DNA from 2 places in the Brevibacillus sp. HB1.1 genome. Region 2 is predicted to be linked to the other one. Evidence: predicted binding sites of a transcription regulator. Region 2 holds the regulator's gene; the other holds the start of a gene.
The links. Region 2 encodes CtsR, which represses protease genes until heat stress. Its sites were predicted from a motif close to ATGGTCAATAAAGGTCAAACA; they were not measured.
Positions count from the first base shown of each region.

Region 1: HPY27_RS23410 (ATP-dependent Clp protease ATP-binding subunit) is a predicted target of CtsR. The motif match lies at 2,251-2,271, and genes of this name have one in related genera.

Region 1 is NZ_JABMIV010000010.1:200,485-204,372, reverse strand. Features, by position in the region: gene HPY27_RS23415 (YqaA family protein) at 1-25, shown strand, start outside; gene HPY27_RS23410 (ATP-dependent Clp protease ATP-binding subunit) at 72-2,210, opposite strand; gene HPY27_RS23405 (MFS transporter) at 2,329-3,468, opposite strand; gene HPY27_RS23400 (TetR/AcrR family transcriptional regulator) at 3,534-3,888, opposite strand, start outside.
Region 2 is NZ_JABMIV010000018.1:58,705-62,592, forward strand. Features, by position in the region: gene HPY27_RS28550 (ATP-dependent Clp protease ATP-binding subunit) at 1-383, opposite strand, end outside; gene mcsB (protein-arginine kinase McsB) at 450-1,523, opposite strand; gene mcsA (protein-arginine kinase activator protein McsA) at 1,543-2,061, opposite strand; gene HPY27_RS28565 (CtsR family transcriptional regulator) at 2,078-2,542, opposite strand; gene HPY27_RS28570 (HAD hydrolase-like protein) at 2,731-3,417, opposite strand; gene HPY27_RS28575 (UDP-N-acetylglucosamine--LPS N-acetylglucosamine transferase) at 3,447-3,888, opposite strand, start outside.

The sequences.
Region 1 (3,888 bases), on a different contig from region 2:
CAATGAGAAAGTCCTGAATAAATAGCAAAGAAACCCCAATTCACACATTGGGGTTTCTTTTTTTACGCCTGTTATGCTTTTTTGACACGAATGCCTTCCTCTTCTACATCAATCAGCATCGCTGTCACATTGTCTTCTTCCATCACCAGATCCGCAATGCCATCCTCGACATATTGCTGAATTACGCGGCGCAATGGACGTGCCCCGAAGGAAGGGTTGTAGCCCAGCTCAGCTAGCTTTTCTTTTGCGGCATCTGTCACGCTGATCTCCATTCCTTGCTCAGACAGATTGCCCATGACATCTTGCAGCAGCAGATCGACGATTTTGACCAAATCCTGTTTTTCCAGATGGGCAAAGGAAATGATCGAGTCGAAGCGGTTTAGGAACTCCGGCTTGAAGTACGCCCCCAGAGAATCCAGCACGGTGGCGGGTTCGGGCGCTTTTGCTCCAAAGCCAACGGAGATTTTACGCTCGCTCACGCCGGCATTGCTCGTCGCAATGATGACCGTCTCCTTAAAATTCACCGTACGGCCCTGACTGTCTGTTAGACGACCATCCTCCAGAATTTGCAGGAACATGTGCATCACGTCCGGGTGTGCTTTTTCGATCTCATCCAGCAAAATAATGCTGTACGGGTTGCGGCGAACGCGTTCTGTCAACTGACCTGCTTCTTCATGACCAACGTAGCCAGGAGGAGAACCGATCAATTTGGATACCGAGTGCTTCTCCATGTACTCACTCATATCGAGGCGGATCATGGAATCGCGGGTACCAAACAGCTCCTCTGCCAATGCTTTGGACAATTCTGTTTTCCCTACGCCAGTTGGACCGACGAACAGGAAGGAAGCAATCGGTCTGTTTTTCGGTTTCAGACCTGCACGACTGCGTCGAATCGCCTTCGCGACTTGTGTGACCGCCTCGGATTGACCAATGACTTTTGCTTCCAAATGAGCCGCTAGGTTTTTCATTTTCATCTGCTCATCACTTTGCAGCTTTGTAACAGGAATCCCCGTCTTTTGCTCGATCAAGGCTTGGATGTCCGAGACGTCAACCTGGACGCGTTGTTCCTTGCCCTCAATCTGATCCAGCTTCTCTAAAATGCTTGCTTCCTCGTCTCGCAGACGGGCAGCTCGTTCGTATGCCTCTTGCTCCGTCGCTTCCTTTTTCTCCTGATTGATTTGCGCCAGCCGCTCATGCAGTTCTGCCGTATCAACCGCGGAGGACCTCAGGTTCAAACGCGAGCCCACTTCATCCATGAGATCAATCGCCTTGTCAGGCAAGAATCGATCCTGAATGTAACGATGGGAGTATTCCACGCTGGCACGGATGACATCATCCGAGTAAGCGACTTGGTGGAATGCTTCGTATTTCGGACGCAATCCTTTTAAAATCTCTATGGCTTGTTCTACGGTTGGCTCCTTTACCATGACTGGCTGCAGGCGGCGCTCCAGAGCTGCGTCTTTTTCAATCACACGATACTCTTTTAACGTAGTTGCCCCAATCAGTTGCAACTCACCGCGAGCCAGTGCAGGCTTCAGGATGTTCCCTGCATCCATTGATCCTTCCGCAGAGCCTGCTCCCACCAGTAGATGAATCTCATCCACAAACAGGATGACGTTTTTGCGCATTTGCAGCTCGGCAATCACTTGCTTCACTTTTTCCTCGAACTGTCCGCGAATTCCCGTCCCTGCAACCAGAGAGGCGACATCTAAAATGTACACCTGCTTGTTTTTCAGCTTGGTCGGTACTTGCCCTTCCGTAATACGCAAGGCGAGGCCTTCCGCAATCGCCGTCTTCCCGACTCCCGGCTCCCCGATCAGAACCGGATTGTTCTTATTGCGTCGGTTCAAAATCTCAATGACACGCTCAATTTCCTGTTCGCGTCCAATCACAGGGTCAATCAGTCCGGCACGTGCCGCATCGTTTAGATTACGCCCCAGGTCATCGAGGATGCCTCCACCACGCTCTGGTGCTTGTGGTTGCCTTTGGCTGGAAGATTTGCCCGGATTCATCGGGCCTTGGGCAAAGCCTTGCAGGAACTCATCCAGTCCAGAGAAGGAGGAGAAAGGACTAAAGCCCATACCCACTCCCATTTTGTTGGTCAGCTTTGTCTGGCAGTCTTTGCACAGATCGTATTTTTGTTGCTGATTTTGCACGCGTATATGAATAGTCACAGTTGCTTCTCGTTGTTTGCAGATTTCACAATGCATATTCAATCCCCCCAAAAGCGTTGTTTTGGAATTCAGAAGATCTTTGACCTTTCCTGACCTTCGTTGACTTTATTATAGTTTGACCTTTTTTGACTTTCAAGAGGGATTGTTTGGTTTTTTACACTTTGCCCTTTTGCAGATAGGGAACGATTGAAAGTAACCCAATAACAGCTAAACAAGCGCCTATCCACAATGGTGAAACAAGCCCATAGCCACTGCTGATCCCGATCCCGCCTAAGGAAGAACCAATGGCAACACCCAATGTAATAAAGGAAGTATGCATAGTGTTTACCATTGTCCCACTGCCTGCTGTATTCATCACTCGTGCGATCATGGCCGGATTCATCGCGACACCCGTCAACCCAATCAGAACAATGGATAGCACAGCGATCCATTTATTTTCGGCGCCTACGGCAAATAGAACCAATGCCGCTAAGAGTATGCTTAATCCCGTTACAAGAATGCGCATGGTAAAACGATCAGCAAGTCTGCCAATCACGATATTTCCGATCACGGTCGCGATGCCATAAAGGGCAAGCAAATACGGGATACTCGCATCCGAAAATGCCGTTACATCCGTAAGAATCGGAGTAAAATAACTAAACGCTGCGAAGGTACCGCCAATGATCAGCATACTCGTTACATACGCGGCCCAAAGGTGTGGATTTTGAAAACTGGCAAGCTCATCCTTTCCGTTCATCTGGTCTTTTTGTACGGAGGAAGGAAGCAACCATTGGATCAAGATCCCTGATAGCAATACGACAACGGCAACAGCCCAAAAGCTCATTCTCCAGCCGAAATATTGTGCAATCACGGTTGTCAGAGGGAGGCCGATGACAGTAGCAATCATTAAGCCTGCCAAAACAATTGAAGCTGCCTTTCCCCGTGAATGAGGGGGAACCAAGCTGGCTGAAATACTAACGGAGATACCAAACGCTGCGGATGAAGCAATACCTGTTAGGATACGTGCAAGCATCATCGACTCGTAATTCCAAGCCATGGCTCCCAGCGATTGGCCAATAAAGAAGACGGCAACCAAAGAAAGCAGCGCTTGTTTTCGGCGAATGTGCAAGAGAGTTGCTGTTAGGATCGGGCCACCTATCACCATTGCTCCTGCATACGCCGTAATAAAATACCCGATGGATGGGATCGACACGTCGAAAACATCGGCAAGCTCGTTCATCATACCTGCCACCATAAATTCAGAAGTCGTCATCGCAAAAATCGCTATCGCTAACAAATAAATCATCGACGGCATGAAGGAACACTCCTCTATTTATTATTGTAACAATCAGTACAAAAATAACTCAAAAAAAGAGCGCATTACGCGCCGAAGATAGATTCCATGGTGCCGTTCATGATTTGTTCAGCCAATGTCCGATTTTGTGTAGATGTATTCAACACACGGAAGCCGTAGTAACTGCTTAAAAATAGGCTAGCCAAATCCACAGCAGATCGTTTTTTGGAGATTTCGCCCGTTCGCAAGCCTTCCTCCATCACTTTTTCCATGGTTTGCTTCAAAAGTTCAACATGTCTGGAGACTATTTCTTCAATCTTGGGATCGTCTTTTGCCCGTTCCAATCCCGCATTGATCAGCAAACATCCTTTTGGATTCGTAGATTCAAAGTCTTCCACCAATGCCCAAGCTAAAAAATTTTGCAATCGTTCTTTCACAGAA
Region 2 (3,888 bases):
TTCATGATTCTCGCAGCAATGCCCTCTCCTTCACGGATCAAGCCAAGCAAAATATGTTCAGTCCCCACATAGGTATGACCCAGTTTGCGGGCTTCGTCCATTGACAGTTCAATAACCTTTTTGGCGCGAGGTGTATAGTTTGGTGTGTAATTACTACCGGACTGCTCTGTTCCTCGCCCGATTAACGACTCCACTTCACTCTGGATTTTATCGAGGCCAAGCCCAAGTGATTGCAGTGCCTTCGCCGCAATTCCTTCGCCTTCTCGAATGAGTCCCAGCAGCACATGCTCTGTCCCAATATCTTTGTGTCCGAGACGAACCGCCTCTTCCAGGGCAAGCGCCAGTACTTTTTGTGCTCGTTCTGTAAAACGTCCAAACATCATATCGTACACCTCCGTATAACCGTGTTTTTTCTCTATATGGTTAACAATTGCGTGATACCATTACGATTACTCTTGTGATTCTACTACGCGCAGACGTTCGCGAATCAGCCTTGCCCTTCTTTCGTCACGTTGGTCCGGAGTGAGCTTTTGTCCAGCGTGGTGTTGTAAAAACCCCGGCTGTGTCGTGACCAACAGTTCGTTTAGGACGAGCGGAGATACATTTGGAATAATACCTAGATCAATCCCCAAACGTACATCGGACAGGCGCTGAGCCGCCTCCTTTGACTCTACTGTGCGAGCGTACATCAGGATGCCATACGACCGAAAAATCCGATCCTCTAAAGAAACCCGGGTATGCTCCAGCAAATAAGTACGTGCCACACGCTCTTGCTCAATAATCTGTCTGGCTACACCGTAGAGATTGGAAAGGATATCTGACTCAGACATCCCCAGTGTGACCTGATTGGATAACTGAAAAAGATTCCCTAGAGCTTCGCTGCCCTCTCCGTAAATTCCTCTAACAACTAGACCAACTTGATTAATTGCCTGTAAAATTCTGCTGATCTGCTGCGTCATCACCAGAGCCGGCAAGTGCAGCATTACAGATGCACGAATACCCGTACCCACATTGGTTGGGCAGCTTGTCAGATATCCTCGTGTTTCGTCGAAAGCGTAGTTCAAGTTTTTCTCAAAAATGTCGTCTATCTTCGTACCTAATTCCCATGCCTCGTTCAAACGAAACCCGGGTAATAGTACCTGTATTCGAATGTGGTCTTCTTCATTAACCATAATGCTGACAGACTCATCTTCACGAAGTAATACAGCACCTTTGCGAGATTCCTCTGCCAGATGAGGGCTAATCAGATGCTTTTCTACGAGTACCCTTTTTTCTAATGGGTTAATTTGATCCATCTGGATGACCTGAAGCTGATGCCTTTTGCGCATTGCCTCCGAATCGCTTACTTCCGTTACCTTTCTGACGACTTCCTCGCCCTGCGAGTCCGTTGCCAATAACGGAAAGGGGTGCTGGCGCAGGTTACGGGCGATACGCAGCCGTGTACTAATGACAATGTCGGAATCAGGACCTTCTCCTTTCATCCAATTGCTCCACGGGTTTTGCATAAACTGCTTTTGGGACATAACCAGCTAACCTCCCTTGCTACGATTGGGCCATTTTTTGTTCCAATGCTCGAATTCGATCACGCATTTCTGCTGCCTTCTCGAACTCTTCACTTGCGACATGACTTTGCAGTGCTTGCTTTAGTTGTTCCAGCTCTTTACGGATCTTCAATTTGCCACCGGTACGCTCTGGTACTTTTCCACTATGCTGTGTGTTTCCGTGAATCCGGCGGAAAAGGGGGTCCAGTCGGTCACCCAAAAAGGTGTAGCAATCACTACAGCCAAATCGTCCACTTTTACTAAATTGAGAATATGTGAGTCCACATGTTTCGCATTGAAGCGGCTTATTCGTTGCCGTTTCGCGTCCATTCTTTTGCATGGGATCAAATTTTAAAAGTCCTGACAGGAGATTGTTGATGCTGAAGTTGTGAAAGCCGGTAAAGACGTCCCCTTTTTCATGAGCACACTGCTCGCAAATATGGTATTCGGTTTTTTCGCCATTGACGATTTTCGTCAAATGAAGTGTCGCCGGTCGTTTTCCGCATTCCTCACAGTTCATAACATCATACCTCCTTTTACTTCAACAAGATTGCTGCGATCATCTGCTTTAAAATATTTGCCCGCAAACGATCCCGCAATTCAGCTTCTAGCGTCAATACATTTCGCGAGGTAGCGATTTTCATCAAGGTGGCTTCTCTGATGTTGACTAATCCTTCTTCCATTAGTCTTTCTACGATCGCATTTCCCACGCTCTGACTGATGCTCTCACCAATCAGTTCTTCTGTTAGCAATTCCTGCAAACGTGCTTTGCTGACAATCTGCACCTTGCGTATGCGAATATACCCGCCGCCCCCGCGCTTACTCTCTACAATGTATCCTTTTTGAACGGTAAAACGCGTATTGATGACGTAATTGATCTGAGACGGCACACATTGAAAATGGTCGGCAAGCTCACTACGCTGAATCTCGATCGATCCATTGGGACTGTTTGTAATGATGCTTTTCAAGTGATGTTCAATGATGTCCGAGATGTTACGCAAGTCATCGCCTCCTATTCCTCTGTGTATGTTCTTATGAGGTTACCTATTGACTTTGACTATCTTTGACGTTAATTATAATGGGTTTAGTGCGTGCCCGCAAGTGTCCCTTACACATTCTAGTGTGGGCAAAAGAAGGTCGCTTGAAACTTGGACATGATCAACAAAAAAACCACTCCCTGAGGAATGGTTTATGTTTGTTCTTGTGTATTGGTGTCGATTGCTGGCAAATGATTCAGTAGCTGAGTGAAGCTGGTGATGATGACATCTGCCCCATCAAGCTCCCCTGGTTTGGCGAAACCGAAGTCGCATCCAATGGTAAATAAACCGTTTGTCTTGCCTGCTTCCACGTCGGAGTGACGATCTCCTACCATGATGGCCTGCCCGATTTTGTAATCAGACAACAATTTTGCAACCAGGTCATTTTTGGAATGCGTACGGAATCGGCCGGCTGAGTACAGATCGGTCATCAGTTGCTTTAACTCGTATTCCTGACAAATGGCATCGATGTACTCTTCTTGCCCATTGCTTGCTACAAACAAAGCAAATCCTTTCTCACGCAGTGTTTCCAAGGTTGATTTTACATCCGGATATAGCTCGGTCACTCTTTCTTTGAGTAACTGGATTTCATTATCTAGCAAGAAAACATCTGCTGAGCGAATGGCTTCCTCACTCGCGCCCGGCAGCAATTTGTCCCAGATCTGCTCGATCGTCATTCCCAGTACATTGATCAGTTCACGCTCGTCAGGGGTTTCCCCTTGCCATAGCCCTTGTTGACGAAGCTGGTCAAACGTTCGAATAAATGCGGGGGTCGACAGCTTTTCTGTTTGCAGTAACGTGCCATCCATATCAAATAATATGGCGAATGGTACAGTCATGGGTTCCTCCATTTTGTCTGGCTAGGCAGCTATTCTACTTCTCTTGACAACATATTCATATCATCCATGATAAACTCGGTAATTCGTTGTGCAGCATCTGGCTTCGAGATTTTCTGTCCCATTCTACGCATATAGTCCACCTTGGACGGGCTATGCAATAGTTCATCGATAAAGTAAATCAATTGCTCTGACAGATTGGCATGTACCGCACATCCATTATTGAGCAAAAAGTGGCTGTTCCTCTCTTCTTGTCCTGGCAGAGGGTTGTAAATAATCATGGGTACCCGTTTACTCATTACTTCAGCTGATGTAAGTCCGCCTGATTTGGTGACAATTAAATCAGCCGTCTCCAAGTATTCATGGAAGTTATTGATGAATTTTAGTGGAACGACTTCATGGCGATACGTACGATTTATCACTTTATTGTACAGCTTGTCGTTTGTCCCTGTTAACACAAAGGTTTTCAGAGGA